DNA from 4 places in the Kitasatospora sp. NPDC001119 genome. Region 3 is predicted to be linked to each of the others. Evidence: riboswitches for the same ligand, from Rfam matches in the RefSeq annotation. Region 3 holds a riboswitch; each other region holds the start of a gene.
The links. Region 3 has a riboswitch for cobalamin ahead of ACWDD9_RS32230 (prenyltransferase/squalene oxidase repeat-containing protein). Riboswitches for the same ligand answer to the same signal wherever they lie in the genome.
Positions count from the first base shown of each region.

Region 1: it holds a riboswitch for cobalamin, as region 3 does, so the genes downstream of both, ACWDD9_RS18765 (ribonucleoside-diphosphate reductase subunit alpha) here and ACWDD9_RS32230 (prenyltransferase/squalene oxidase repeat-containing protein) in region 3, are expected to answer to the same signal.
Region 2: it holds a riboswitch for cobalamin, as region 3 does, so the genes downstream of both, ACWDD9_RS05290 (Nickel transporter NicT) here and ACWDD9_RS32230 (prenyltransferase/squalene oxidase repeat-containing protein) in region 3, are expected to answer to the same signal.
Region 4: it holds a riboswitch for cobalamin, as region 3 does, so the genes downstream of both, ACWDD9_RS17430 (cobalamin biosynthesis protein) here and ACWDD9_RS32230 (prenyltransferase/squalene oxidase repeat-containing protein) in region 3, are expected to answer to the same signal.

Region 1 is NZ_JBSFKI010000014.1:2,428-9,917, reverse strand. It holds gene ACWDD9_RS18765 (ribonucleoside-diphosphate reductase subunit alpha) at 1-2,049, opposite strand, end outside; cobalamin riboswitch at 2,243-2,399, opposite strand; gene ACWDD9_RS18760 (glycosyltransferase family 39 protein) at 2,449-4,140, opposite strand; gene ACWDD9_RS18755 (glycoside hydrolase family 26 protein) at 4,140-5,249, opposite strand; gene ACWDD9_RS18750 (glycosyltransferase family 2 protein) at 5,255-6,673, opposite strand; gene ACWDD9_RS18745 (GH12 family glycosyl hydrolase domain-containing protein) at 7,109-7,490, shown strand, end outside.
Region 2 is NZ_JBSFKI010000003.1:222,145-229,634, forward strand. It holds gene nusB (transcription antitermination factor NusB) at 120-557, opposite strand; gene efp (elongation factor P) at 562-1,125, opposite strand; gene ACWDD9_RS05255 (M24 family metallopeptidase) at 1,202-2,308, opposite strand; gene rpmF (50S ribosomal protein L32) at 2,510-2,683, opposite strand; gene rpsR (30S ribosomal protein S18) at 2,732-2,968, opposite strand; gene ACWDD9_RS05270 (CobW family GTP-binding protein) at 2,983-4,149, opposite strand; gene rpsN (30S ribosomal protein S14) at 4,155-4,460, opposite strand; gene rpmB (50S ribosomal protein L28) at 4,460-4,696, opposite strand; gene rpmG (50S ribosomal protein L33) at 4,841-5,005, shown strand; gene ACWDD9_RS05290 (Nickel transporter NicT) at 5,072-6,187, opposite strand; cobalamin riboswitch at 6,219-6,431, opposite strand; gene ACWDD9_RS05295 (ArsR/SmtB family transcription factor) at 6,514-6,897, shown strand; gene ACWDD9_RS05300 (hypothetical protein) at 7,039-7,490, shown strand, end outside.
Region 3 is NZ_JBSFKI010000032.1:11,103-18,592, reverse strand. It holds gene ACWDD9_RS32240 (amidohydrolase) at 1-1,535, opposite strand, end outside; gene cobF (precorrin-6A synthase (deacetylating)) at 1,783-2,541, opposite strand; cobalamin riboswitch at 2,679-2,799, shown strand; gene ACWDD9_RS32230 (prenyltransferase/squalene oxidase repeat-containing protein) at 2,898-3,989, shown strand; gene ACWDD9_RS32225 (hypothetical protein) at 4,019-4,498, shown strand; gene ACWDD9_RS32220 (hypothetical protein) at 4,565-4,753, opposite strand; gene ACWDD9_RS32215 (protein kinase domain-containing protein) at 5,037-7,490, shown strand, end outside.
Region 4 is NZ_JBSFKI010000012.1:161,215-168,704, reverse strand. It holds gene ACWDD9_RS17435 (alpha/beta hydrolase family protein) at 391-1,497, opposite strand; cobalamin riboswitch at 1,812-1,942, shown strand; gene ACWDD9_RS17430 (cobalamin biosynthesis protein) at 2,051-3,064, shown strand; gene ACWDD9_RS17425 (cobyric acid synthase) at 3,061-4,575, shown strand; gene ACWDD9_RS17420 (putative cobaltochelatase) at 4,676-6,802, shown strand; gene cobO (cob(I)yrinic acid a,c-diamide adenosyltransferase) at 6,809-7,414, shown strand; gene ACWDD9_RS17410 (cobyrinate a,c-diamide synthase) at 7,419-7,490, shown strand, end outside.

The DNA.
Region 1 (7,490 bases), on a different contig from region 3:
CCAGTTCAGGTCCTGGACGGAGCCGTTGGCGTCGCGCAGGGCGTCGCGGGTCTGCTGGTCCCAGACGCCGAGCTCCTTGAGCTCGCGCACCAGGTACGGGTTGACCTGGAGGAACTCGCCGGACAGCGTCTCGCGCTTGAACAGGTTGGACACCTGCGGCTCGATGCACTCGTACACGCCGGCGATGGACGCGATGGTCGCGGTCGGCGCGATGGCCAGCAGCAGCGAGTTGCGCAGGCCGGTCTCGGCGATCCGGGCGCGCAGCGCCGTCCAGCGGTCGGCCCACTGCGGGGCGGCCGTCGGGAAGTGGTCGATGTGCAGCTCGCCGCGGGCGGCGCGGGTCTCGCCGTACGCCTCGTGGCGGCCGAGCTGCTCGGCCAGGTCGGCGGAGCGCTCGTACGCGGTGAGCATGATGCGCTCGGCGATCAGCGTGGACAGGCGGGCGGCCTCGGCGGAGTCGAAGTCGATCCGCAGCTTGAAGAAGACGTCCTGGAGGCCCATCACGCCGAGGCCGACCGGCCGCCAGCGGGAGTTGGAGGTGCCGGCCTCGGTGGTCGGGTAGAAGTTGATGTCCACCACGCGGTCGAGGAACGTCACGGCCGTGCGGACGGTGGCGTCGAGGCGCTCCCAGTCCATGGCGCCGAGCAGGTCGTCGACCGTGGCACCGGGGGCCACGTGGGCGCCGAGGTTGACCGAGCCGAGGTTGCAGACGGCGGTCTCGGAGTCGTCCGTGACCTCCAGGATCTCCGTGCACAGGTTGGAGGAGTGCACGGTGCGGCCCGGCAGGGCGGTCTGGTTGGCGGCGCGGTTGGAGGCGTCCTTGAAGGTCATCCAGCCGTTGCCGGTCTGCGCCAGGGTGCGCATCATGCGGGCGTACAGGGTCTGCGCCGGGATGGTGCGGACGGCCTTGCCGGCCAGCTCGGCCTTGCGGTAGGCCTCGTCGAAGTCGGCGCCCCACAGGTCGACCAGCTCCGGCACGTCGGCCGGGGAGAACAGCGACCAGTCCTGGTTGGCGTTGACCCGGCGCATGAACTCGTCCGGGATCCAGTGCGCCAGGTTGAGGTTGTGGGTGCGGCGGGCCTCTTCGCCGGTGTTGTCGCGGAGCTCCAGGAACTCCTCGATGTCGGCGTGCCAGGTCTCCAGGTAGACGCAGGCCGCGCCCTTGCGGCGGCCGCCCTGGTTGACGGCGGCGACCGAGGAGTCGAGGGTGCGCAGGAACGGCACGATGCCGTTGGACTTGCCGTTGGTGCCGCGGATCAGGCTGCCGCGCGAGCGGATGCGCGAGTAGGACAGGCCGATGCCGCCGGCGTGCTTGGACAGGCGGGCGATCTGCGCGTAGCGGTTGTAGATCGAGTCCAGGTTGTCCAGCGGCGAGTCGAGCAGGTAGCAGCTCGACATCTGCGGGTGCCGGGTGCCGGAGTTGAACAGCGTCGGCGAGGAGGTCAGGTACTCCAGGCGGCTCATCAGGCCGTACAGCTCGGCCACCTCGCGCACCGACTGCTCGCTGTCGCCGACCGCCAGGCCGCAGGCGACGCGGAGCAGGAAGTGCTGCGGGGTCTCGATCACCTTGCGGGTGATCGGGTGGCGCAGCAGGTAGCGGGACTGCACGGTGCGCAGGCCGAAGTACTCGAAGCGGTCGTCGCCGGCGGTGTCGATCAGCGCGTCCAGGGCGGCGGCGTGCTTGGCGACGAAGTCCGCGGTGGTGTCGCCGATCAGGCCCTCGGTGTGGCCGACGGCGATCGAGGCGGAGAAGGACACCGAGCCCTGGCTGTTCGCCTCGTCGACGATCTCCAGCGCGAGCAGGCGGGCGGCCAGCTTCGAGTACTGGGGGTCCTCGGCGATCATCGACGCGGCGGCGTCCACGGCCAGCCCGCGCAGCTCGGCGAAGTCCGAGCCGGCGTGGCGGCCGCGCAGCGCGGCGGCGGCGACATGGCCGGGGTCGACCTCGGTGAGGTCGGTGCTGCGGTCGGTGAGCAGCCGCAGCAGCGCGCCCCCGGGGTCGGAGACCGTCGGGTCGGTGAAGGCGGTACCGGAGCCCTGGGCGGGCAGGGTGGCTGAGGCAGCGGTGGTCAAGGCGCTCTCTCCTGGCGGCGATCGGCGGCGGTGCTCGGGGGGCCACCGGGCCGATCTGGGCAGGGGAGCACGGCGCGAACGCAAAAAAGCGTCGCGCGAGGTGACTCCCCGGCCCGCCCGCGAGGCCCGGAGGGGTACTGCTGGTGCCGGCGCGGCCTCTGCGGGAGGGCCGTGGCGCACGCCGTCGGCAGGTACTCGGACTCGCGGGGTGCGGCTGCTGGAGCCGCCCGCTCACCGCTGCGGGGCAGTCCCGGATTCGCACCGGGTTCCCCTGCATCGACAGCAGAAGCGAGCATACATGTTGTGCCGCCGGACTGCGGCGGCACCATATGTTGTGCCTGTCGTGTCGCGGATGTGCGTGGGCCGGGCGGCCGGTCAGTGCTTCAGATAGACCTTGTACGTGCTCGAATCGCCGGTCGGCGAGGTGAATTGGGCGACCAGCCGGTAGTGTCCGGCGGCGCCCAGGGCCTCGCCCAGGGCCCGGTCGGTGGCCCTCGGCGCGGTGCTGTCGAGGACGACCATGGTGAACCAGCCGTCCCGGATCGCGGCGACGCTGCCGTCGTCGCCGTGGTGCTCGACGCCGGCCCCGTCGCGGTAGTCCGTGCCGGCGCGCGCGGAGACCCACTGCTCGGGCTTGGAGACGCCGCCGAGGTAGTACTCGGCGAGTCCGTCGACCTCGGTGAGGTAGCGGCCCTGGGGCTCCGTGTGGACCCGCAGGACGGCCAGCAGGCGGCCGGAGTCGGGCCCGTTCTGGTAGCGCAGCGCGGACTGCTCCAGGCCGAGGGCGAGCAGGGCGACCCAGACCAGGATGCCGAGCTGGGGGTGGCGGAAGTGGGCGCCGACCAGCCGGGTCAGGCCGACCCCGGCGAGCGGGGCGGCCAGCAGCATGCCGTAGCCGAGATGGCGGAACAGCGCGCCGGAGGTGCCGGTCCACAGGTGGGCGGCGGGGACCAGCAGGGCGGTGGCGGTCAGGACGGCCCCGAGCAGGGCGCGCCGGCCCCGGGTGGTGGGGAGGGGCTCCTTCTCCGGCGCGTCGTGCTCGGGCATCTGTTCGCGGCGCGCGTAGGCGATGGTGCCGGCCACCGCGAGGACGGTGAACAGGCCGGCCCACTGGAGCGTGCCGAGCAGGACCGAGCCGGCCGAGCCGGGGGCGTTGCCGCGCGAGGGCGACCACCCGGCGACCTTGCCGAGGGTGCCGTACGGGAGCAGCAGGACGAGGGTGCCGAGGGCCGTCAGCAGTGAGCGCAGGGCGGCCGGGCCCACCCGGTGGTACGGCCGGGCGCAGGCGAAGGCGAGGGCCACCAGGGCGGGGACGGCGAAGGCCGCGGAGTAGGCCGTGGCGCAGGCCAGCGCCGTGGGCGGGGCGGCGAGCAGGGCCAGGGCCGGATGGCGGCCTGCCGTGAACACCGTGGTCCAGGCCGCGAGGGCGACCAGCAGGACGGCGAGGGACTCGGGCGCGGCGTAGAAGCCGACCACCACGGTGGACTGGAGGACGGCGTACCCGGCGATGGCGCAGATGGCGACCCGCTCGTTGAACAGCCGCCGGGTCAGCGAGTACAGCAGGACCGTGGTGAGCAGCGCGAAGCCGAGGCTGAGCAGCCGGGTGCCCCAGATGCCGTTGGCGTCGGCGGCGGCGCCGGCCAGCGGCGGGTAGAGCCAGGGCGAGCCGTGCACCCGGTCGACCAGGTCGGTGGTGACCGGGGTGCCGTGCAGCAGGTGGGCCAGCTGCTGGCGGCCGGCGACCATGGCGGCGGCCTCGTCGGGGTGCGCGGCGGCCAGCAGGCGCAGCGAGAGGGCGGCCTGGACGGTGAGGACGGCGCCCAGCAGCCCGCGGGCGATCCAGCGGCGCCGGGGGCTGGTGCCCGGGTCCCAGCCGATCGCGGGGACCCGCGGGATGGTGTACGGGGCCAGCTCGACGCCGTCGGGGTTGTCGACCGCCACGGCGGGGCGCGGACCGTCGGGGCTGTCCACCGCCACGGCGCCGGGCCCGTCCGGGTCCGGCTCGGCGGCCGGGTCGTGGGCGGAGCGGCCGTGCGGGACGGGGGAGAACTCGGACTCAGTGCTCATCAGGGGTTCCGGATGTCGAAGCCGTAACGGGGGTCGGACACGCGCTGCTTGAACGCGGCGAGGGTGTCCGGCACGGCCTCGACCCGCCAGTCCGCCCGCTTGACGATGTTGAACCAGACGAAGCCGACGATGTCGTCGTGCGCCTCCAGCCCGGAGAACAGCTGGTCGATGTCCGCGTGCTGGCGCTTGCCCTGCTCGGAGGCGGTCTCGCTGATGAAGAAGGGCTTCTGGGAGAAGCCGCGGATCTCGGCCATGGTCGGGCCGTAGAGCGCGTCGAAGGTCTTGGGCCCGGTCTTGGTGAAGTAGCCGGTCATGCCGGCCCAGTCGACGTAGGTGTCGCCGGGGTAGTACGGCTCCAGGCGGGTGTTGGGCGCGGGGTCGGTGATGTTGGGGCTCCAGACCCAGATCACGTTGGTGGCGCCGGCCTGGTCGAAGAGGTCGTGGACGTGGCGCCAGGCGGCCACGAAGTCCTCGGGGGTGGCGGCCTGACGGCCCCACGGGTACCAGTCGCCGTTCATCTCGTGGGCGATGCTGACGGCGATCGGCAGGTTGAACTTGGCCACGGCCTTGGCGACGCCGCGCACGTAGTCGTCGGTGTCGCCGGCCGCGATCGAGGCGAGCGAGCGGTCGTGCGGCTCCCAGGCCATGAAGGGCAGCGCCCCGGCGTCGTGGATCCGGCGGGCGCCCGCGGTGTCGAAGCCGCCCTTCCAGTGGGCGTAGAACTCCAGGACGTTGGGCTGCTTGCCGATCGCGTCGCGGTAGCCGGGCAGCGCGTCCATCGTGGCGGGGACGTCGGGCAGGGCGGCGCCGAGGTACTTGTGGCTCGGCCTGAGCAGTGGCGTGACGTCGTACGGGACGCCGGCCGGCAGGGCCTTGGGCGTGGCGGGCGCGGCCGGTGCGGTGCCCCCCGCGGCGGGGGTCGCGCCCGGAGCGCCGGGGGCGCCGGGGGCCGGGGTGGCGGCCGGGGCGGCCTGGGCGAGGTCCTTCTGCATCGCGAAGCCGGGGTCCTCGGGGCCGCACGCGGTGGTGAGCAGCAGGCCGGCGGCGGCCAGCAGCGGGAGCGCCAGCCGGTGACGGAGCCGGCCGGCCCGTCTCGGGTGGGCGGTCATGGCGATCACACTGCTTCCGTCGGGCGGGGCTGGACGAGGACCCGGCCCACGATGGTGGCGTAGAAGAGGCCGGAGGCGAGGACGAGGGCGAAGTTCAGCGGGCCCATGGTGAGCATCCGCCAGATGCTCAGCAGCACCCAGAGCAGGGCGGTTCCGCCGCCCCAGGCGATGACGCCGATCCAGAACCGCCGGGTCCTGTTCCGCTTGGCGCCGCTGGAGCCGGTCGGCTGCCAGGCCATCCGGTTGCGGCGCACGATGTCCCAGATGGCGAAGACGTGCGCCCAGCCGTACATCATGCGGGCGGCCCAGGCCTCCAGCCGGTAGGGGTTGCGGTGCCAGAGCGGGAAGATGACCGTCGCGTAGAGCAGGCCGGGCAGCACCAGCGCGGTGTTCTCCCAGCGGATCAGGTCGGGGCGGGCGAGCAGCAGGACGATCGGGATGAGCGGTGAGACGACGGTGAACAGCGCCGTGTGGATGTAGTAGAAGAAGCCGGACAGGTAGCAGGCCCGGGTGATCGGCCGCAGCTTGGTCTGCCAGAACTTCTTGCTGCCGAGCAGGCTCATCGAGCCGGTGCACCAGCGGTACTGCTGGTTGAAGAAGCCGCCGACGTTGTCCGGGCAGACGCCGGTGGCCAGCGCGACGGGTATGTACTGGAGGTCCCAGCCGAGGCGGCGCAGGTCGAACCCGGTGTGCACGTCCTCGGAGTGGCCGATCAGCGTGGTGCCGCCGTTCTCCTCCAGCGCCGCGCGCCGGTACACCGCGCAACTGCCCACGCAGATGGCGCCGTCGCTGCGCTGCCGGGAGACCTGGACGGTCCGGTAGAACAGCTCCTGGACGGCGCCGGCGCCGCGCTCGATCCAGTTCTGCGAGTCCAGGATGCGGAAGAACTGCGGGGACTGGACGATGCCGAGGCGGGGGTCGGCCTCCATGTAGGGGAGCATCTCGTTCAGCAGGTCCGGCCGGGGCGCGAAGTCGGCGTCCAGGATGAGGATGTAGTCGCTGTCGGAGTTGCGGAAGCCGAACTGGAGGTTGCCGGCCTTCTTGAACCAGCCGAGCTTGTCGCGGGTGCCGTACACGAACCCGAAGTCGACGGCCATCTGCGCGAGTTGCGGGCTGTTGCTGTCGTCGAGGACGTACGGGGTGACGTCGCCCGGGTACTGGTCGCGGAGCCGGGCGACGTGCGTCCAGGTGTTGTGCAGGACCTCGATCGGCTCGCCGGCGACCGGGAGGAAGATGTCGACGGTCGGATGGTGCTCGGGCTGCCAGGACTTGACCAGGGCCCGGTGGGCGGAGAGGTCGAAGGTCTCGTTGAAGCCGTGCACCCAGCGGGATATCAGGTAGTAGACGATGGTGAAGGCGAGCGGCGGTATGAAGAAGAGGAACCACGGCGTCGCGCTCAGCAGCCCGATCTCGCTGGCCACCATGCAGGCGAAGCTGATGAGGGAGAAGCAGGTCAGCACCCACAGGTTGGTGCGGGCGTAGAGGTACTTCTCGGTGTTGTCCGGGGGTTGGGGGAGCAGCCCCCACCGGTTGCGGGCGGCCGGGCCGCGCCGGCTGCGGCGTCGTGAGACCGGCGGCTGACCGCTTCCCGCGAGTCGCGCGCTCTCGGTGACAGTCACGTGCTCTACTCCCCCGAAGCCGTACTGAGTCTGAACCGTCCCCGGGTGGTGGCCGTTGTCGCTCGGGCACCAGGGGACGCCAGGATCGTACGGGACCGATCGCTCTGCGTCCGCTTCCCCCTGTTCGACCGGCCGCCCGGAACCGATATCGAGCTCCGATCGTGATGTGAACGGGGGTGCGGCCGGAGCGCCTGTGTACGGTTGTCCGTTCGACGGGCGAGGACGGTTCGGGGGAGAGCGATGGGCATCGAGGACGGCGCGGCCGGGCGCGTGGCGCGGGGCCTGCGGGCGGTCGCCGCCTTCGGTGCGGTCGCCGCGCTGCTGGCCGGGTGCAGCGGCGACGTCGGGGCGGTGGAGCCGCCGGCCGGCCCGGCGACGGCGCTGTCCGGGCCGGGCATCTGCTCGACCGCGCAGGAGCCGTTCCCCAAGCTGGCGATGGACGGCGGCGCCAAGATCCTCGAACCGAACCCGTGGAACACCGCGGGCACGGTCTGCGTGGACCCGGTCGGGGACAGCGGGTTCACGGTGTCCCGGATCAACGACTTCGTCCCGAAGAACCCGCTCGCCCCGGGCGCCTACCCCAACGTCTCGACCGCCCCGGGCGCGAGCGGACTGCCGGTGC
Region 2 (7,490 bases), on a different contig from region 3:
GTGCTTCCGGACGTCAAGTTACTGACAAGTAGGCCCTCACCCTACGCCGCCCGGATGAAACGCGGAACGGCCGCCGGACACCTGTTCGGGTCCGACGGCCGTTCACGGGATTCGACCACTCAGCGGCGGATGCTCGGCTTCAGCTCGAGGAAGCGGGCGAGCAGGCCGTTGACGAAGGCCGGGGAGTCGTCCGTGGAGAACTCCTTGGCGATCTCGACGGCCTCGTCCAGGACGACGGCGTCCGGGACGCCGTCCTCCCAGATCAGCTCGTACGCACCGAGCCGCAGGACGTTGCGGTCCACGATCGGCATCCGGTCGAGCGTCCAGCCCACGGCGTACTGCTCGATCAGGTCGTCGATGCGACGAGCGTGCTGGACGTACCCCTCGATGAGCTCCATGGTGTACTCACCGACCTGCGGGGTGCCCTCGTCGGGCTTGGGCTCGCGGGCGCGGGCCACCCAGTCGGCGAGGACCTGCTGCGGGTCTACCCCACGGTGGTCGGCCTCGAAGAGGATCTGGAAGGCCCGCGTGCGGGCCTTGCTGCGTGCGGCCGACACGGACTTACTTCACCCGGCCGAGGTAGCTGCCGTCGCGGGTGTCGACCTTGACCTTCTCACCGGTGGTGACGAAGAGCGGCACCTGGATCTCGGCGCCCGTCTCCAGGGTGGCCGGCTTGGTGCCACCGGTCGAGCGGTCGCCCTGGACGCCCGGCTCGGTCTCGGCGATGGTCAGCTCGACCGCGGCCGGGAGCTCGATGTAGAGGACCGAGCCCTCGTTCTGCGCGACGAGGGCCTCGAAGCCCTCCAGCAGGTACTTGGCGGCGTCGCCGACGACCGACGGCTCGATGGTCAGCTGGTCGTAGGTGTCCATGTCCATGAACACGAAGTTCTCGCCGTCCTTGTACGAGAACTGCATGCCGCGCTTGTCGACGTTGGCGGTCTCGACCTTGGTGCCCGCGTTGAAGGTCTTGTCGACGACCTTGCCGGTCAGGACCTCCTTGAGCTTGGTACGCACGAAGGCCGGGCCCTTGCCGGGCTTGACGTGCTGGAACTCGACGACGGACCAGAGCTTGCCGCCCTCCAGCTTGAGGACCATGCCGTTCTTGAGATCGTTCGTGGAAGCCACGGGCGCACTTACTCCTGTATAGCTGTCAAGGAACCAAGGGATTGCGTCCTGCCGCCCACGGCCCCGGGGGCCGCGGTCACAGGGCGAGGAGCTCCTTGGTGGTGATGGTGAGCAGCTCGGGCCCGCCCTCCTCAAGGGGGCGCACGACGAGCGTGTCCTCGATCCGGACGCCGCCCCTGCCCGGGAGGTGAACCCCCGGACCGACGGTGACCGGCACGCGGCTGTCCAGTTTACCCATGTCCGCCGGACCGAGGCGCGGCGCCTCCCGGATCTCCAGCCCGATGCCGTGGCCCACCGGGTGCGGGGAGGGCTCGGTGTGGCCGGCCGCCTCCAGGACCTGCCGGGCGGCCCGGTCGGGTACGCACTGCTCCACGCCTGGTCCGAGCGCCTCCCGCCCGGCCCGCTGGGCCCGGAAGACCAGCCGGTGCAGCTCCACCTGCCAGGGCGCGGGGGCGGCGCCGATCACGAAGGTGCGGGCGGTGGAGACGCCGTAGCCGCGGTACTGGGCGCCCATCACCACGGTCAGGAAGTCGCCCTCCTCCACCCGGCGGTCGGTCGGCTGGTGGGCGGCCTGGCCGGAGTGGCTGCCGGTGCCGACCGAGACCGGGAAGGCCGCCCGGTCGGCGCCGTGGTCGATCATCCGGCGCTCCAGCTCCATCGCCAGGTGCCGCTCGGTGCGGCCGACCAGGATCGACTCCAGCAGCTCGCCCAGCGCCTGGTCGGCGATCTCGGCGGCGATCCGCAGGTCCGCGATCTCGTGCTCGTCCTTGACCACCCGCAGTCGCTCGACCGTCCGGCCGAGGTCCACCAGCCGGGTCCCCGCTATCAGGTCGCCCACCGCCCGGTGCCGGCTGACGGTCAGGTCGTGCTCCTCCACCGCCAGGCCCGACACCCCGGAGCGGGTGGCCGCGGCCGCGGCGGCCAGCGCGGTGTCCGAGCCGGCCGCCACCGGCAGCCGGGTGACGTCCGGGGCGATCAGGTGCTCCCCGGTGTCGTCCGGCGGCAGGTCGTCCGGCAGCGCCAGCAGCGCCCGCTCCCTGGTCAGCAACAGGCTCGCCCCGCAGGGCGCGCAGCCCGTCAGGTACCGCACGTTCGCCGCACGGGTGATCAGCGCCGCATCGGCCCCGGCCGCGCTGCAGTGCTCCCTCACCCGCTCCCGCCGCCCCGCGTACGCATCCGCCATGCGTCGAGCCTACGAACCCCCGGCCCGAAGCGCCCGCCGAGCACCCCCGCCAGAACCCCCGGTGCCCCTTGCGCGCCCCCCGCGCGACCGCGCCGTCGCCCTCCGGCCCGCGCCGGGGCCCCGCTCCCCCACCCGCCGCTCGGACGCGCGCCGCCGCCGAGGGGCCCACCTCCCCTCGGCGGCGGCTTCCTCCCGTCGCGCCTACTGCCCGTCCGGGTCGAGCAGACCCCGCCGGTACGCCGGGACGAGGTTCTGCGGGACGAGCATCTCCCGGCCGTTCAGGGTGATCGCGACCAGCTTCGGGGGCGTCGCCCGCCACTGGGCCCGGCGGTGCCGGGTGTTGCTGCGGGAGGTCTTGCGCTTGGGTACGGCCATCGCGGGCTCCTTCTCGGGTGGTGTGGTCGAACGCGTCGTCGGGCGGCGCTAGCGGGTGGCGCCCGAGGCGTACGGCAGGAGGGCCGTCTCCCGGGCGTTCTTGATCGCCCGGGCCACCGCCCGCTGCTGCTCGGCGGTGAGCCGGGTGACCCGGCGGCCGCGGATCTTGCCGCGGTCGGAGACGAAGCGGCGCAGCAGGTCGGTGTCCTTGTAGTCGATGTACTCGATGCCCGCCGCGAGCAGCGGGTTGGGCCGGGGCTTCGGCGGGGCGGATCGTTTGCGCACGGGAGGGCGCTCCTTCAGTGGACGGGGTCGAGCAGGTCCTGGAAGGCGTCCGGCAGGGCCTTCCAGCCGGGTTCGCCGGCGGCGAGTTCGGCGTCGGTGAGCAGGCAGGAGTCGAGCAGGTCGGTGATGCCGTCGACGTCCAGCCCCTCGGCGGTGAAGCTGAGCTGCTGCACCCGGTCGCCGTGCCGGGGGTGCCAGTCGAGGGCGGCGGCGGCCCGGCGCGCGGGCGGGTAGAGCTCCCAGGCCGCGTCGGGCAGGGAGGTGAGCCAGGGCCCGCACTCCTCGACCGCGAGGTTCGCCCCGGCGGCGTCCCAGGCGAGTATCAGATCGGGCCGGTTGGCCAGCCAGAACCGGCCGCGGCTGCGCTGCGCCGCCGGGACGAGCAGTTCCAGCGCCCGGTGCAGCCGCTCGGGGTGGAGCGGTCGGCGGCGCTCCCACAGCAGGGTGGCGACGCCCGCCTCGTCCCGCTCCTGCGGCAGCAGCGCGAGCGCCGGGTTGACCCGGTCGCGGGCGGCGGCCACGTCGAAGCCGCCGAGCGCGGCCCGGGTGAGCGCGCCGGTGCCGAGCCGGACGGTCCGGGCGGTGGCGTGCAGCTGGCGCAGGAGGGCGAGCCCCGGCGCGTGCGCCGCGGCGCGCGGCACGGCGAGCGTGCCGGCGTACTCGATCTGGTGGGCGAGCGCCTCGGCGCGGGTCCGATCGTCGCGCGAGGCGGTCTGCTCGCCGTGCTCCACCAGGTCGTCGGGGACGGAGAGCTCGCCGACCAGCCGGTCCGGGTCGACGGCGGTGACCACGCCCGCCAGTTCGACGACGTCGTCGAGCCGCCGCCCGTCCACCTCTCCCCCGGCGATCACCTCGACCGCGGGGTGCGGGTCGCTGCCGCCCCACAGTTCGACGATCGCCAGTCCGTACCGGCCGCCGTCGGCGATCTCCAGCAGCCGGGGCAGCAGGTCCTCGCGCAGGGCGCAGCACGGGCAGTCGTTCGCCAGCGGGACGTCGGCCACGTCGAAGGCCCCGGCGGCGTCGCGCAGCTCGCGGCGGACGGTGCCGAGCGCGGCGTCCCGCAGGTCGTGGTGCAGGACCACGGCGTCCACCGCGGCCGCCGCCAGTTCCTCGACGGCGGCCCGGCGCTGCTCCGCGTGCAGGCCGGCGACGACCACCACCGGCAGCCTGGTCCCGTCCACGGCGCTCACCAGCTCGCCTTGCGGACGCCGGGCAGGTGCCCGGCGTGGGCGTGCGCGCGCAGGTTGACCCGGGAGAGGCCGAAGGCCCGCAGGTAGCCGCGGGGCCGGCCGTCCACGGCGTCCCGGTTGCGGACCCGGGTGGCGCTGGCGTCGCGCGGCTGGCGGGCGAGCTCGGCCTGGGCGGCGGCGCGCTCGGCGGGGCCGGTGCCGGGGTGGGCGATGGTCCGCTTGAGCTCGGCCCGGCGCTCGGCGTGGCGGGCGACGACGGCGCGCCGCCGCTCGTTCTTGGCGATCTTGCTCTGCTTGGCCATCAGACCTTCTCCCCCCGGGCGCGGATGCGGGCGACGGCGGCCTCGACGCCGATCGCGTCGACGGTGCGGATGCCCTTGGCGCTCAGCGTCAGCCGGACGTACCGGCCCTCGCCGGGCAGCCAGTAGCGCTTGCGCTGGATGTTGGGGTCGAAGCGGCGGCCGGTGCGGCGGTGCGAGTGCGAGATCGCGTTGCCGAAGCCGGGCCGGCGGCCGGTGAGTTGGCAGCGGGCGGACATGGGTGCTCCCTGGCGTCCGGGAATGGGCAGGACCGGGCTCACGTTACACCAGATGAAAATGACTTCCATTTCGATGTACGGTTCGAGCCAACCCCTCGGACCGGACCCCGAGACCCCGACCCCCAGACCCCAGGAGGACGTCCCATGGCCCGCAGCGAACTGCGCCCGGTGATCAGGCTCCGCTCCACCGCCGGCACCGGCTTCACCTACGTGACCCGCAAGAACCGCCGCAACGACCCGGACCGGATGGTCCTGCGCAAGTACGACCCGGCCGCGGGCCGGCACGTCGACTTCCGCGAGGAGCGCTGACCCCGGACGCGCGAACGGCGCCTCCCCGGACTCGGGGAGGCGCCGTTCGCGGCCTGGCCGCTCGGCTCAGGAGCCCTCGGGCGTCCAGCGCTGCTCGACCCGGGCGAGCTTCCAGTACCCGATCGCGATCGCCCAGACGACCACGAACAGCCCGGCGATGGCGTAGCCCACGTTGTCCAGCGAGATGTCCGCGACGAACCCGGTGACCGGGTCGGTCAGGTCGAGCTTCTCGTGCAGCACCCCGACCAGCTCGATGGTGCCGATGATGAAGGCCACCGCGATCGACAGACCCGTGATGGTCAGGTTGTAGTACACCTTCCGGACCGGGTTGGCGAAGGCCCACTGGTACGCGAAGTTCATGAACGTCCCGTCCAGGGTGTCGAACAGGCTCATCCCCGCCGCGAACAGCAGCGGCAGGCAGACGATCGCGTACCAGGGCAGCCCGGAGGCCGCGCCCGAGCCGGCCATCACCATCAGGGTGACCTCGGTCGCCGTGTCGAAGCCCAGGCCCAGCACCATGCCCACCGGGAACATCTGCCCCGGCCGGGTGATCGAACGGGTCGCCCGGTTCAGCACCCGGGCCATGAAGCCGCGCGAGTCGAGGTGCGCCTCCAGCTCCTTCTCGTCGAACTTCCCGGCCCGCATCGAGCGGAACACCCTGAGGATGCCGAGCAGCGCCGCCAGGTTGAGCGCACCGATCAGGTAGAGGAACACGCCGGAGGTGGTCGTCCCGATCACGCCCAGCCACTTGTGGGTGGCCGACTCGTCGTCCATCAGTGTGTTCGCCAGCTGCGCGCCGCCCGCCACCAGGGCGGCCATCAGCACCACCATCGAGGAGTGCCCGAGGGCGAACCAGAAGCCCACCGAGACCGGCCGCTTGCCGTCCGCCATCAGTTTGCGGGTGGTGTTGTCGATCACCGCGATGTGGTCGGCGTCGAAGGCGTGCCGCATCCCGAGGGTGTACGCGGTGATGCCGAGGCCCACCCCGAAGACCTGGGTACCGACCGCGTACCGCTCGGGCGCGACCAGGAAGATCAGCGTGCCGAAGGCCACCACGTGCATGGCCACGATCACCGCCATCAGCCCGGCCGTACGGACGGTGTCCTCGCGCCGCCATCTGAAGCTGGGCAGCACGGAAGGGGCCGGCTTCGCGCCGGCGGCAACGGTTTCGGGCAGGGTCATCTGCGGATCACGCTCCAGCACCTCGTGGAAAACCTCGTGAGATGCCGTGGCCGGTCTCCTGGCTGACGGGATACCCGTGCCCGCCTTCCCAGGTGCGCGAGGCACCCAGTGGCTCCGTGGGCACGGACGACGTTCCTCCGCGGGCGGAGGAACGACCCGATCACAGTGGCGAGGGCCGCTCCGGGCTGGGACCCCTGAGGGTCCGTCACCGGTCTTCCCGAGCACCACGGCGGGGAACACCGTAGGGGCCGCGCCCCGACCCGTGCAAGGCTGCGCACCTGCGCAGGTGTCCAGGATCACAGGCGACCGCCTGCAAGAATGTCCGCATGCATCTCGTACCGGCCGACCGCGCGGGCCACCGCACCATCGACGGGCACCGGGTCTGCGAGGCCATCGCCGCGATCGGCGACCCCGCACACGTCCGGTCCTGGGCCGAGCGGTTCTCCCTGCTCGCCGACCCCGGACGGCTCGCCCTGCTGCTCGCCCTCCACCGGGCCGGCCCGCTCGCCGTCAGCGACCTCGCGGTGGCCACCGGCATGCGCGACCCCGCCGTCTCCCAGGCCCTGCGGCTGCTCCGCACGGCCGGCGTGGTCACCGGCGACCGGGACGGACGAGTGGTGCGCTACCGGCTCGTGGACGAGGCCATGCGCCCCCTCCTCGACGAGTGCGCCGCCGCCGAGCACCACGAGCCCAGCGCGGCAGTGGGCTGACCCCTCCCGCCGACGCCTGCCCGATCTGCCGACTCCCGCTCGGTCCGCCGACTCCTGCCCGGTCCGCCGACTCCCGCTCGGGCCGCTGACTCCCGCTCGGGAAGGCGCGCCGTGAACGGCCCCGGCCAGTACGATCATGATGTGCCGTCCCACCCCCATGCCTGGCCCGCCGACCGCTGGAACACCGACCCGGTCAAGGCCCGCGTGCTGGCGGTCGCCCGCACCCTCACCTCGGCCACCCGGGTGCTGGACGTCCTCTCCCTGCTGAGCCCGCACGGCATCGAGTGGTACTTCACCGTCAACCCCGGTTCCGTCTTCGCCGACCGCGCCCTGGACGAGTACCTGCACGGCCTGTCCGGCTTCACCGTGCTGGACTGGGACGACGCCGTCCGCCACCGCTTCGACCTGGCCGTCGCCTGCGCCGTCCACTCCTCCATGCACCGCCTGGACGCCCGCCTCGTCGTCCTGCCGCACGGCGCCGGCTACAACCGCCTGGTCACCGAGTCCACCGGCGACACGGTCAGCGCCGCCGGCCTGTCCCGCAACGAACTCACCCACCGCGGGCGGGTGTTCGTGGACGTCCTCGGGCTCTC
Region 3 (7,490 bases):
GGCCGCAGCACGCCCTTGACGTCCTGCTCGCCGGTGAGGGCGGCGCCGGCCGTGGTGTACATCGCGAGCGCGGTCGCCCGGTCGACCCGGTTCTCCGGGGGCCGGATCGCCAGGCCGCCGACCGTACGGCCGGAGACCAGCCAGTGCAGGGCGACCCAGGGGTTGTAGGAGGACACCCGGGTGGCGTCCGTGCCGGCGGCCACGGTCAGTCCGCGCGCCAGCATGGCGCGGACCGGCGGCGCCTCGGCGGCGGCAGCGGCGCCGTACCGGCGGGTGAACACCTCGCCCTGGAAGGACAGCCGGTTCTGGACGGAGAGCGAGCCGCCGAGCGCCGCGATCCGGTCCAGGCTGTCCGGGGAGACGGTCTCGGCGTGGTCGAAGAGCCACCGGTTCCCGGCGGGGAAGAGCCCCTCGGCGGCGAGCCCCTCGAACACCGCGAGGTCGCGCCGGATCGTCTCGTCGTACGTCGCGTGTAGCCGGAAGCCCCAGCCGTGCTCGGTGAGCAGGCGCACGGCCTTGGCGAACTCCCCTTCGTAGGCGTTCAGTTCGGGGCGCGGCTCGGCGAAGTTCTCGAAGTCGGCGGCGGCCCAGGTGAGGTTCTCGCCGGCGCCGTTCAGCCGCAGCCACTCGTCGCCGTCCCCGGGCCGGACCGTCTCGACCCAGCGGGTGAGGTCGTCGACTTCCTGGCCGGGGGTCTGCGGGAACAGGTGGTAGGCGATGCGGAGCGAGAGCAGCCCGTCGCGGGCGAGTTCGGTCACCGTGGCGTAGTTCTCCGGGAAGCTCTGGAACCCGCCGGCGGCGTCGATCGCGGAGGTCAGCCCGAAGCGGTTCAGCTCGCGCAGGAAGTGCCGGGTGGACGTCCTGCGCTCCTCGCCCTCCAGTGTCGGGGCCTTGGCGAGCGTGGAGTAGAGGACCAGGGCGCTCGGGGCGGCCAGCAGCATGCCGTTGGGCTCGCCGCCGCGGCCCCGGACGATCTGGCCGCCCTTCGGGTCCGGGGTGTCGCGGGTGTAGCCGACGGCGCGCAGCGCGGCGCGGTTGAGGACCGCCGACTGGTAGAGGTGGAGGACGAACACCGGGGTGTCCGGCGCCGCCTCGTTCAGCTCGGCGGGGGTCGGCAGCCGCCGCTCGGCGAACTGCTCCGCCGACCAGCCGCCGACGACCCGCACCCACTGCCCCCGGGGCGTCCGGGCGGCCTGCTCCCGCAGCATCGCCAGGCCCTGGCGCAGCGACCGCACACCGTCCCAGCGCAGCTCCAGGACGTAGTTGAGGCCACCGCGGATCACGTGCAGGTGCGCGTCGTTGAGGCCGGGCACCACGCGGCGGCCGAGCGCGTCGACCACCACCGTGGACGGGCCGACGGCCGGGGCTATGTCCGCGTCGTCCCCGACGGCCGTGATCAGGCCGTTCCGGATGGCGAGGGCGCCGGCCTGCGGGCGGCGGGCGTCCCCGGTGTGGATCCGGGCGTTGCGGACGACGACGTCGGCGGCGTGTTCGGTGACGTTCTCCGTGCGGGGGACCAGCCCGCCGACCGGCATTGCAGGCACCTCGACGGCCTCCAGTCATGGGTTCGGGCCGCCGCCCGGAGCGGGCGGCGGCGCGGCGCGGTCGAGCCGGACGAGCCCAAGAGGCTGTCCTGTTCGCTCTCATGACGGAACGTTAGGCAGTGGCATGGTGTCGGAGTTGGCCCACAGTGCACCGGCACCGGTCCGGGAGCGCACCGGCCGGGCGCGAGGGCGGTGTCCGAGTGTCGGCCGGGGGTCGAACCGGGGCGGCGCCCGCCGGTCAGCTCTCGGAGCGCCGCAGCAGGTAGGTGTCCATGATCCAGCCCTTGCGCGCGCGGGCCGACTCGCGCAACTCGCTGATCCGCGGGGCGGCTTCGGCCAGCGGACCGGCGACGAGGATCTCGTCGGGGGTGCCGAGGTACGCGCCGTAACGGATCTCCAGCCCCTCCGGGTCGATCCCGGTGAAGGCGGCGCGGCCGTCGAGCATCACCACGACGTCGTCCACGTCCTCGGGGAAGCCCTCGGCCAGCCGGCGGCCGGTGGTGATCTGCACCGGGCGGCCGACCCGGGTCAGCGTGCTGCGGTGGCGGGCGGCGAGCGCGGAGACGCTGCTGATGCCCGGGACCACCTCGTAGTCGAAGCCGACGGCGCCGCGGGCCAGGACGTCGTCCACCACGGCGATGACGCTGTCGTAGAGGCTCGGATCCCCCCAGACCAGGAACGCGCCCGTCTCGCCCTCACCGAGGTGCTCGGAGAGCAACTGCTCGACCAGGTCGGCCCGGCGGACGCGCCAGTCGTCCACGGCGGCCGCGTACGCGGGGGTGGTCCGGTCCCGCTCCGCGTCCGGCGCCTCGACCACCCGGTGGCCTGGCCGGCCGTGCTCGGCCAGCATCCGGCGGCGCAGCCGGATCAGGTCCTGCCGGTCCTCGTTCTTGTCGAGGATGAAGAAGACGTCCGTGCGGGCGAGCGCCTTGACCGCCTGCAGGGTGAGGTGGTCGGGGTCGCCCGCGCCGATGCCGATGACGAAGATGTGCCGCATGGGAGGCATTCTGCCGTCCGGGACGCCCTGGTCGCGTCGGCGGCCGGGAGGGGCGCGTCCCGATGTCGGGCGGCGGCCACCGTGATGTCACGTTCGAACCCTTGACCGGATCTTTTCCGTATCGCCATGATGGGCCGTCATGTTGTGACTCCGCCGCTGGGGGAAGTCCGGTTCGAATCCGGCGCTGGCCCGCAACGGTAGGCCGCCGGCTCCTGGTCGGAGGCGAGCCCGAGTACCCGTCGGCGGAGGCGTGTCGTCCCTCCTCCCGTCGTGGTCCGCGGGCCGGAGCCCCGAGGGCCGCCCCGGCTGTCGCCGCCGCCCTCCGGGCCCCTGCGCGCGGGCCCGGAAAGGCCACCATGCCCACGCTCCGCCGCACCCTCGGTCTGCTCGCGATACCCGCCGTGGCGCTCGCCACCGCACTCCCGGCGGTCACCGCCGCCCACGCCGCGCCCGTGAACGCGACCGCCGCCGCGACCTCGTCCCCGACGGTCCGTCCCGACGCCGCCGCGGGCGGCTGGCTGGCCCGCCAACTCGTCGACGGCGACCACTTCGAGTCCGTCTTCAACGGGACCGCCTACCCCGACCAGGGCCTCACCATCGACGCCGTACTGGCCTTCGCCGCCTCGCGCGGCTCCGACGAGGCCGCCGCGAAGGCCACCGCCTGGCTGGCGAAGCCCGAGATCATCGGCGGCTACCTCGGCGACGGCACCACCGAGGCCTACGCGGGCGCGACCGCCAAGCTGCTGCTCGCCGTCGAGGTCCGCGGCGGGGACCCGACGGCCTTCGGCGGCGTCGACCTGCCGGCCCGCCTGCGGTCGCTGCAGACCGCCGAGGGCCGGTTCTCCGACCGCTCCCAGTGGGGCGACTACAGCAACACCTTCGGCCAGTCCCTCGCCGTGATCGCCCTGCACCGCACGCCCGGTGGCGCCCCGGCGGCGGCCGTGGACTTCCTGGCGAACAGCCAGTGCGCGGACGGCGGCTTCCCGCTCTCCTTCGGCCAGGCCGCCTGCACCAGCGACGCCGACGCCACCGCGCTCGCCGTCCAGGCCCTCGCCGCCACCGGGCGCGCCGCCAAGGCGAACACGGGCCTGGGCTGGCTCACCGCCCACCAGAACGCCGACGGCGGCTTCGCGGCCGCCGGGGCGACCGCCTCCAACGCCAACAGCACCGGCCTGGCCACCCAGGCGCTGCTCTCCGGCGGACGCCTCGGCCCCGGCCTCAAGGCCTGGGGCCGGCTGGTGAAGCTCCAGCAGGGCTGCTCCGCCGACCCGGCGGTCCGCGGCGCCGTCGCCTACGACGCGACCGGCTTCAACGCGGGCACCGGCGCCCGGGCCACGGCGCAGGCCGTCCTCGGCCTCGCGGGCACCCCGCTGTCCACGCTCTCCGCCTCCGGGGCCGCCCCCGACGCCCCGACCCAGGCCTGCCCGCCGGCGCCGGCCACGCGCTGAACCACGCTGACACCGCGAGGAGTTCACCGATGAGCGACACCCCCACCCCGGTCCGCCCGGCCCGCCGTACGCTCGGGTCGATCGCCGCCGCGGCGGCCCTCACCGCCGGACTGCTCGGCGTCTGCGCCGTCCAGGCGCCGCAGGCGCGGGCGGCCGCCTGCGGCGGCACCACCGGCGTCACCGTCGTGGTCGACTTCACCGCCGTCGGCGGCGGCATCCAGACCGGCTGCGCGCCCGGCGACCCGGCCAGCGGCCTGGCCGCGCTCACCGGCGCCGGATTCTCGTACGCCTTCCACCCGCGCTACCCGGGCTTCGTCTGCACCATCAACGCCCTGCCGACGACCTGCACCAACCCGACCGGCAGCGCCTACTGGTCGTACTGGCACGCCCAGCACGGCGGCCCCTGGTCGTACAGCACCCTGGGCGCGGGCAGCTACGACCCGGCCCCCGGCGACGTCGAGGGCTGGTCCTTCGGCGCCGGCGCACAGCCGGGCACCACCGCGCCCTGACAGGCGGAGGGCCACCGGCGCCCCGGCCCCTTCTCCGGAAGGGGCCGGGGCGCCGGTGCCAGGGGCTCAGGCGCCGCGGGACGCTCGGCGCCGCCGGTCGAGGTGTCCGACCAGCCGTACGGTTGCCACCGCGGCGGCCGTGAACAACAGGGTGTCGACCATGGTGCCCGCGGTGGTCAGCCACGCGGGGTCGTCGCCGTCGGGCACGCGCGTCGCGGTGAACAGCCCGCCGACGCCCGTCGAACGTACTGTCATTCGACGGCCGCGCCCACTCGCGGTCCTCCCTGAGGATCCGGTCCATCGTCATGGGTTTCGGTGTTCTCGTCCCGGCCGGGCCGGCCGTCGGCATCCAGATCACGCCGACGTGGTGGTCCACTTCCGCCGCCGGCCCCGCGGACCGACCTCTCGGCGTGCCGGCCTGGCCCCGCGGGTACGGCTTCGCACTCGGCGTGCGCGGTTGACCCGACATCACGACGAAGGCCCAGGCGGCCCCGGGGCGGCCTGTCATGACACGGCGTCAGATCGCATACTCGTCGGTATGAGCGATCGGAATGGGGCGGCGTCGGCCTGGAAGGTCGGCGATGTGATCGAGGGGCTGTACCGGGTCGACCAGGTGCACGAGGCCGGCGGGATGGGCCTGGTGTACCGGGTCTGGCACCTGGGGTGGGGGACCGACCTGGCGGTGAAGTCCCCCCGGCCGGAACTGTTCCGGTCCGCGCGGGAGCGGGAGCTGTTCGTCGCCGAGGCGCAGACCTGGGTCGGCCTCGGCCTGCACCCGCACGTCTGCGCCTGCCACTATGTACGGGAGATCGGCGGGACGCCCCGGGTGTTCGCCGAGTACCTGGACGGCGGCAGCCTGAGCGAGTTGATCCACAGTGGCCGGCTGTACGCGGGCGGCCCGGAACAAGCCCTCGCCCGGATCCTGGACCTGGCGGTCCAGGCCGCCCGGGGGCTGGACCACGCCCACCAGCAGGGCGTGGTCCACCAGGACGTGAAACCGGGCAACATCCTGCTGGACCGGGACGGTACCGCCCGGATCACCGACTTCGGCCTGGCCCGGGCCGGGCAGCTCGCCGCGTGGCCCGGCGGCGCAGGCGATCGGCCCGGCGCCGACGCCACCGTCCTGGTCGCCGCGGGCGGGATGACCAGGGTGTACGCCTCGCCCGAGCAGTACGGGCAGCGGCAGCTCGGCCGGCGAAGCGACCTGTACAGCTTCGCCGTCTCGGTGCTGGAGATGTTCACCGGCGGCGTGGCCTGGTACGTCGGACCACTCGCGAGCGAGACCCTCGCGGCCTTCCGCGGGACCCGAGGCCGCGACGGCCGCCCGCCGATCCCGCCCGGCGTCGCCGAGCTGCTGGAGCGCTGCCTGCGCCACGACCCCGCCCAGCGACCCGCCTCGATGGCCGAGGTCGCCGCCGAGCTCGCCGAGCACTACCACCGGGCCACCGGGACCCGGTACGCGCGCCCGGTGCCGAGCGCGGTCGGGCTGCGCGCCGACGAGCTGAACAACCGCGGCCTGTCGCTCTTCGACCTCGAGGACATCCCCGGCGCGCAGCGCGCCTTCGCCGACGCTCTGGAAGCGGACCCGCGCCACCTGGACGCCGCCTACAACGGCGGCCTGCTGCGCTGGCGGCGCGGCGAGACCACTGACGACACCCTGGTCGCCGACCTGGAGCAGCTGCGGCTCGTGCACGGCGACTCCTGGCAGTCCCGCCACCGGCTGACCGAGGTCCACCTGGAACGCGGCGACCTGGAGGCCGCCCGCGAGCTGCTCGCCGGGATCACCGCGGAGTGCGGCGACGACCCCGAGCGGCGCGCCGCCGTGGAACGTCTCGACCTCTCAAGCGCCCCCGACAACCGGGCGGCCCCGGCCTTCACCGCCCGCTGGTACCAGCTGTTCGACGGCCCCGCGCGGCTCGCCGCCCGGATCACCCCCGACGGGCGGTACGCGGTCACCGGCTACGGCGGCCACGGCGACAAGGACCGCGGGCTGAAGCTGTGGGACCTGCGGCGCGGCGAGCTGCTGCGCACCGTCGGCGGCCTGGAGTCCTGGGTGAGCAGCCTCGACGTCTCCGACGGCCGGTACGCGGTCTCGGTCGGCCCGGACAACGAGGTCCGGTTCTGGGACCTGGCGCGCGAGCGCTGCCTGCTGGCCTTCACCCCGCCCGGCCGCCGCGAGCTGTTCCGGGTGCAGGCCCTGCGGATCGACAACCGGGCGCGGACCGCCGTCGCCGTGGTGGAGGGACGGCTGCTGGTCTGGGACTTCCCGAGCGGCCGGCAGCGGTTGCGGCTCGGACCCGTCACGGACCGGGCCGAGGACTCCCACCGGGTCGAACTGAGCCACGACGGCGGTCTCGCCCTGGTCAGCAGCCACGCGCGCGGCACCCTCCAGCTGTGGGACCTGAACACCGGAGAGCTGCGGCAGACGATGACGATGCCGGGCCGCGGTCCCACCGCGATCTGGCTGGAGCCCGAGGGCCGCACCGCGGCGACCGCCTCGCCCGGCCTGACGATCCGGCTGTGGGACCTGCGCAGCGGCCGCGCGGTGCGCACCGTGACCTCGCCGATCGGCGAGGTCCGCTCGCTGGTGCTGAGCGGCGACTCCCGGTACGCCGTCACCGGCGGCGAGGACGGCGCGGTGCGGCTCTGGGACCTGGCCCTGTACCGCTGCGTGCGCACCTTCCGCGAACACAGCCAGCCGGTCGCCGCCGTGATGATGGGCGGGGACGCCGACTGGGCGGTGTCCGCCGGGCAGGACAACACCGCGCGCTGGTGGCGGATCACCCCGGAGCGCCGGTTCCGGGCGAGCATGCAGCTCAGTCGGCCTCGCCGCCACCAGGAGATCGAGCGGGCCGGCGGGCAGGTCGGGGCCCTGCTCGCCGAGGCCGAGCAGGCGCTCGGGTCTCGGCAGCACGCCGCCGCGCTCGACCTGCTCACCCGGGCCCGCTCGACGCCCGGCTATGAGCGTGCGCCGGAGGTGCTGGCCGCGTGG
Region 4 (7,490 bases), on a different contig from region 3:
GCGGCCCGGTTGCCGGGAATGCTCGGGCGGTCACCGTGCGTACGGGTGGGGGGTAAGGGGTCGGGCCAAATATTGCTCCTGACAGCCGAGGGGCCCGTACGGGGGCGTTTCGGCCCGGCGACGCCCGGCAGGACTGTCCAGCCCGAATCCGGACGGATGGCGGGCGGGGTGATCGGGATCGAGCCGCACCGGAAGTCGGCCGGGCCGACTTTTCACGCGGGCCCGGAGGAATGGGAGGAACGTTCATTCTCGGACGGGGGGAATCGCGCCGGGAAAAGCGGCGGGGACCAGCCGAAAACGCCCTCGCGCACAGGGGGGGTGGTTGAGGGGCCAGGGCCGGTCTTCGGACTCGCCTCTGCGGGGCGAACGACGGGAGTCCGAAGACAGGTCCTAGAGCAGCGGGGTGAGCCAGCGGCGGAGGAGTTCGGTGTAGCGGTCGGGGGCGGTGTTCCAGAGGGTGGCGTGGTCGGCGCCGGGGAAGGGCTGGAGGCTCACCACGTCGCGGCGGGCGGCGGCCAGCTTCTCGGCGGCGCCGAAGGGCGCGATCCGGTCCCCTGGGCTGTGCAGGAGGAGGGTCGGCACCCGCAGGTCGGTGCCGTCGGCGATGCGGCCGAAGTCGGCGAGGTCGACCCCGGTGCGGCCCTCGGCGGCGAGGGCGCCGAGCTCGGCGGCGACGCCCTGGAAGCCGGCCCGGGCGGCGTCCCGGCGGGCGGAGGCGGGCAGGTCGAGCACGGGCGAGTCGAGGATCAGACCGCGGACGGCGTGCGACCAGGCGGAGCGGGCCACGGTCTGCAGCACGATGGTCGCGCCGACGGACCAGCCGTACAGGATCACCTTGCCCGCGCCGCTGTCGAGCGCCAGCCGTACCGCCGCCTCGATGTCGCGCCACTCGGTCTCGCCGAAGTGGCTGAGCCCGTCCGGGGAGGCGGGGGCGCCCCGGTCGCCGCGGTAGGTGACGGCGAGGGCGGGCAGGCCGAGCCGGTCGAGGACGGGGAGCACCGGGAGGGTCTGCCGGCGGTCGTCGCCGGGGCCGTGCACCAGGATCACCCAGGTGCCGCGCTTGCCGTCGAGCCGCCAGGCGGGGAGGGCGCCGAGCTCGCCGTCGGCGGTGGTGTCGGCGAAGGCCAGGCCGAGCGCCTCGGTGGGGTCGCCGAGGTGGACCCGCGGGGTGAAGCGGACCTCCGTGCCGGGGACGAGGGTGCCCCGGTCGGCGCGGACCAGTCGGCGGGTGACGCCCTGTTCGTCGGCGTGCAGCACCTCCTCGACGACCGCGTGCCCGCCGTCCGCCCACTCCACCGCCCAGCGGCCGGGGCGCAGGCTCGCGGGGCCGCGGGTGAAGGTGACCCGGCCGGCGGCGAGGGCGCGGACCTGGACCGGCCCGGACTCCTGGACGGCGGTCACCGGACGGACCATCCGCTCGGAGGCCCGGCGGCCGACCACCAGCACGGCGGCCCCCACCGCGGCGGCCGCCACGACGGCGGCGGTTCCCCAACGCATCTCGCTCCCCGCTCTGTTGTTCACGGACGTCGTTCACGGACGTTCTTCACGGACCGGACGGTGTTCGAGCCCCAGTTCACCGGCGCTCCGCCCGACCGGCCACCGGGCTGGGCCGTCCGGGTCACCCGGCGGGCGCTCCCGGGGCGCTCAGGGCAGTACTCAGGGGGTGCCGGTGGCGGGGGTCGGGGCGGGGCCGCGCCGGGCGATCCGACCGGGCGTCAGCGGCGTCCCCGTGTGACCAACCCCTCCGTGACCTCGGTTGACTCCCGGTTCGGGCCCGTGATGGGATCCTGGGGCCAAACGGAGGCATGGAGAGGAAGCCGGTGGAAGTCCGGCGCGGTCCCGCCACTGTCACCGGGGAGCACGCTCGGAACATCGCCACGGCGGGCCGTCGACGGCCGCTGGAAGGCCCCGGGGGTGCGTTCGACCCGGAAGCCAGGAGACTCTCGCCGCCGTCACGTCGATCCAGGGCGCGGACCCTGAGTGAGGACACGCACGCGATGCAGGCTGCCCCGCCCGGCCGGACTCCGAGCTGCCCTCCGCCGTGCGGCCGATGACCCCGCGCGCGCCTTCCCCCGCTCCGCGCCCGCTGACCCGAGCCTCGCGCCCGCTGGCCCGCGCCGCCGTGTTCGCACTCGGCGCCGCCGCGGGCTACGCCGCCGACGCCCGCTTCGCCGACCCCCGCCGGGGCCACCCGGTGGCCTTCTTCGGCAGCGCCGCGACCCGGCTGGAGCGGCGGCTGTGGCGCGACGACCGCGCCGCCGGGGCCGGGTACACCGCGCTGTGCGTGGGCGCGGTCGCGGCGGGCGCGTTCGCCCTGGACCGTACGGTGGGCCGGCGCCCGCTGGGCCGGGCGGCGCTGGCGGCGGCCGCGACCTGGACGGTGCTTGGCGGCACCTCGCTGACCCGGGAGGCCCGCACCATCGGCCGCTCGCTGGCCGCCGGCGACCTCGCCGCCGCCCGGGAGCGGCTGCCGCACCTGTGCGGGCGGGACCCGAGCGCGCTGGACGGGCAGCAGATCGCCCGGGCGGTGGTCGAGTCGGTGGCCGAGAACACCGCCGACGCCGTGGTGAACGCGCTGACCTGGGGCGCCCTGGCCGGCACCCCCGGCCTGCTGGCCTTCCGCGCCGTGAACACCCTGGACGCCATGGTCGGCCACCGCTCGCCCCGCTACGCCCGGTTCGGCTGGGCCTCGGCCCGGCTGGACGACGTGGCGGGCTGGCCGGGCGCCCGGCTGACGGCGCTGCTGACGGTGGCCGCCGCCCCCGAGCCCCGGACCGCCTGGCGGGTCTGGCGGCGCGACGGCTCCGCGCACCCGAGCCCGAACGCGGGCCAGGCCGAATCGGCGTTCGCCGGCGCGGTGGGCGTCCGACTGGGCGGCACGCTGCGGTACGGGGAGCGGGTGGAGCACCGGCCCGTCCTGGGCGCGGAGCTGCGGCCGGTGACGGTGGACGACATCGAGCGGGCCTGCGCGCTCTCCCGGCGGGTGGGCGCACTGGCGCTGGGTACGACGGTCGCGGGGCACGTCCTGCTGCGGGCACTGCTGAAGAAGAGGGGACGGGCATGAGCAACGCACTGCTGGTCGCGGGGACGACCTCGGACGCGGGCAAGAGCGTGGTGACGGCCGGGATCTGCCGGTGGCTCGCCCGCCAGGGCGTGCGGGTCGCGCCGTTCAAGGCGCAGAACATGTCGCTCAACTCCTTCGTCACCGCCGACGGCGCCGAGATCGGCCGCGCCCAGGCGATGCAGGCGCAGGCCGCCCGGGTGGAGCCGGAGGCGGCGATGAACCCGGTGCTGCTCAAGCCGGGCGCGGACGGCCGCAGCCAGGTGGTGCTGCTCGGCCGGCCGGTGGCCGAGGTCGGCGCGCTGGACTACCGCGAGCGCAAGCCCGTCCTGCTGGAGCGCGCCCTGGAGTGCCTGGCCGACCTGCGCGGCCGCTACGACGTGGTGGTCTGCGAGGGCGCGGGATCGCCCGCCGAGATCAACCTGCGCGACCGCGACATCGCCAACATGGGCCTGGCCACGGCCGCCGCCCTGCCGGTGGTGGTGGTCGGGGACATCGACCGCGGCGGGGTCTTCGCGGCGATGTACGGGACGCTGGCGCTGCTGTCGGCGGAGGACCAGCGGCACGTGGCGGGCTGGTTCGTCAACAAGTTCCGCGGCGACGCGCGGCTGCTGGCGCCCGGGCTGGAGATGCTGCACGAGCTGACCGGCCGTCCGGTGCTGGGCACGCTGCCGATGCTGCCCGGGCTCTGGCTGGACGCCGAGGACTCGCTGGACCTGTCCACCGTGGCGGACCGGGCGGACGGGCCCGGGCCGCTCGGCGCGGACGTGCTGCGGGTGGCCGTGGTGCGCTTCCCCCGGCTGTCCAACTTCACCGACATGGACGCGCTCGCGCAGGAGCCGGGCGTGCTGGTCCGCTGGGCGACCAGGCCGGAGGAGCTGGCCGACGCCGACCTGGTGGTGCTGCCCGGTACCCGGGCCACCGTCGCGGACCTCGCCTGGCTGCGCGAGCGCGGCCTGGAGCCGGCCCTGAAGGCGCGGGTGGCGGCCGGACTGCCGGTCCTCGGGGTCTGCGGCGGCTACCAGATGCTGGCGCACTCGATCGTGGACGAGGTCGAGTCGAAGGCGGGCGCCGTCGACGGTCTCGGGCTGCTGCCGACGCACGTGCGGTTCGGCGTCGAGAAGGTGCTGGCGCGGCCGGTCGGCGAGGCGTTCGGGCAGCGGGTCGAGGGCTACGAGATCCACCACGGGGTGGTGACCGTGGAGGGGGGCAGCCCCTTCCTGGACGGCTGCCGGGTCGGCCCGGTCTGGGGCACCACCTGGCACGGCGCGCTGGAGAACGACGGGTTCCGCCGCGAACTCCTGCGCGAGGTCGCCGAGTTGTCCGGCCGGGCGTTCGTCCCGGCGCCGGACACCTCCTTCGCCGCGGCGCGCGAGGCCCGGCTGGACCGGCTGGGCGACCTGATCGAGGAGCACGCGGACACCGACGCGCTGTGGAAGCTGATCGAGGGCGGGGTGCCGGCGGCCGGATCGCTGCCGTTCCTCCCGCCCGGGGCCCCTGGGAGTGACGCATGAGCCGGACACGGGCACAGGGCTGGGCAGGACCGCCGAACCGGGCGGGGCGGCAGGGCCGGGCACGATCACAGAGTCAGGCACGACAGGACTGGGGTACGGCATGAGTGACGTCCGCTATCCGTTCACCGCGATCGTCGGCATGGCCGACCTGCGGCTCGGACTGCTGCTGAACGCGGTCTCCCCGGCCGTGGGCGGCGTGCTGGTGCGCGGCGAGAAGGGCACCGCGAAGTCGACCATGGTGCGCGCGCTGGCCGGCCTGCTGCCGTCCATCGCCACCGTGGACGACTGCCGCTTCGCCTGCGACCCGGCCGCGCCCGACCCGCAGTGCCCGGACGGGCCGCACGACTCCCCGTCCTCCTCCGAACGGCCCTCCCAGCTGGTGGAGTTGCCGGTCGGCGTGGCCGAGGACCGGATCGTCGGCTCGCTCGACCTGGAGCGGGCGCTGGCCGAGGGCGTCAAGGCCTACGAGCCCGGACTGCTCGCCCGGGCGCACCGCGGCGTGCTCTACATCGACGAGGTGAACCTGCTCCAGGACCACGTGGTGGACCTGCTGCTGGACGCCGCCGCGATGGGCCGCTCGTACGTCGAGCGCGAGGGCGTGTCGGTGCGGCACGCGGCCCGGTTCCTGCTGGTCGGCACCATGAACCCGGAGGAGGGCGAGCTGCGGCCGCAGCTGCTCGACCGGTTCGGCCTGACCGTCGAGATCGCCGCCACCCGGGACCCGGCCGAGCGCGCCGAGGTGGTCCGCCGCCGGCTCGGGTACGACGCGGACCCGGCCGGCTTCGCCGCGCGGTTCGCCGAGGAGGAGCGGGCGCTCGCCGAACGCATCACCGCCGCGCGGGAGTTGCTGCCCAAGGTCGAGCTGACCGATGTGGCGCTGCGTCAGATCACCGCCGTGTGCGCCGCGTTCGAGGTGGACGGGCTGCGCGCGGACATCGTGATGGCCCGCACCGCCGTCGCGCTGGCCGCCTGGGACGGGCGCGCCGAGGTGCTGGAGGAGGACGTCCGCAAGGCCGCCCAGCTGGCACTGCCGCACCGCCGCCGCCGCAACCCCTTCGACGCGCCCGGGCTGGACGAGGAGCAGCTGGACCGGACGCTGGAGGAGCACGCCCAGCAGGAGGAGCCGGAGCCCGAGGACGACGGGCCCGGCCCGGACGGCGACGGTGGCGGCAGCGACGACGGCGACGGGCCGGAGGGCGGCCCGGACGGGGGCGGCCCCGACGGCGGCGGCGCGCCCGAGCCGTCCGACGCCGGCCCCGAGGCGCCCGAGGCGCCCTCCCCCGAGGACCCCGCCTCCGATGGCCCCGAGGCACCCGCGCAGCCGCCCGTACCGGCCCAACACCCGGCCCCTACACGGGAGTCGGCGCCGGTCGCAGCCGGCGACCCGTACCGGACGCGGCTGTTCACCGTGAAGGGCACCGGGCACGGCGCCCAGGGCCGCCGCTCCCCCGCCGAGACCACCGGCGGGCACACCATCCGCGCCCGCCGCCCGCAGGGCGCGCTCGCCCGGCTGCACCTGACCGCGACCCTCCAGGCCGCCGCTCCGCACCAGGCCGCGCGCGGGCGCAGCGGGCGGGCGCTGGTGGTACACAAGGACGACTTCCGCGAACAGGTGCGCCAGGGACGGGAGTCCAACCTGGTGCTGTTCGTGGTGGACGCCTCCGGCTCGATGGCCGCCCGGCAGCGGATGACCGCCGTCAAGGGCGCGGTGCTGTCGCTGCTGATGGACGCCTACCAGCGCCGCGACAAGATCGGCATGATCACCTTCCGGGGCTCGGGCGCCGAGCTGGCACTGCCGCCCACCTCCTCGGTGGAGGTCGGCGCGGCCCGGCTGGAGTCGCTGCCCACCGGCGGGCGGACCCCGCTGGCCGCCGGCCTGCTGCGCGCCCATGAGGTGCTGCGGGTGGAGCGGCTGCGCGACCCGAGCCGGCGCCCGCTGCTGGTCGTGGTGACAGACGGCCGGGCCACCGGCGGGCGGGACGCGCTCGCCCAGTCGCGCCGCGCGGCCGCGCTGTTCGCGGCGCAGGGCACGGCCAGCGTGGTGCTGGACTGCGAGTCCGGCCCGGTCCGCCTGGGCCTGGCCCGCACCCTGGCCGGGCTGCTCGGCGGCACCGCCGTCAGCCTGGACGAGCTGCGCGCCGAGGGCGTGGCCTCGCTCGTCCGCGAGAACCGCGCCGCGGACCGCTCCGCGAACCGTTCGACCACTTCGATGCGAAAGGCGGCCTGAGCCGACATGCCCAAGGGAGTCCCCGAGAGCGTCCCCGACGACGGTCTGACGACCCGTCAGCGCCGCACGCTGCCGATCACCGCCGTGCACACCGGCCCCGGCAAGGGCAAGTCCACGGCCGCGTTCGGCATGGCGCTGCGGGCCTGGAACCAGGGCTGGCCGGTCGGGGTGTTCCAGTTCGTGAAGTCCGCCAAGTGGAAGGTCGGCGAGGAGAACGCGCTGCGCGTGCTCGGCGCCTCCGGCGAGGGCGGCACCGTCGACTGGCACAAGATGGGCTCCGGCTGGTCCTGGATCCAGCGCTCCGCCGAGCAGGAGATGTCCAGCGAGGAGGCGGCCAAGGAGGGCTGGGAGCAGGTCAAGCGCGACCTCGCGGCCGAGACCTACCGCTTCTACGTGCTCGACGAGTTCACCTACCCGATGCACTGGGGGTGGGTCGACCCGGACGAGGTGGTCGCCGTGCTCAAGGACCGCCCGGGCAGCCAGCACGTCGTCATCACCGGCCGGTACGCGCCCGAGGCGCTGACCGGCTTCGCCGACCTGGTCACCGAGATGACCAAGGTCAAGCACCCCATGGACGCCGGCCGCAAGGGCCAGCGCGGTATCGAGTGGTAGACCGTTGAGCAACATCCCCCGCCTCGTCGTCGCCGCGCCCTCCTCGGGCGCCGGCAAGACCACCGTCGCCACCGGC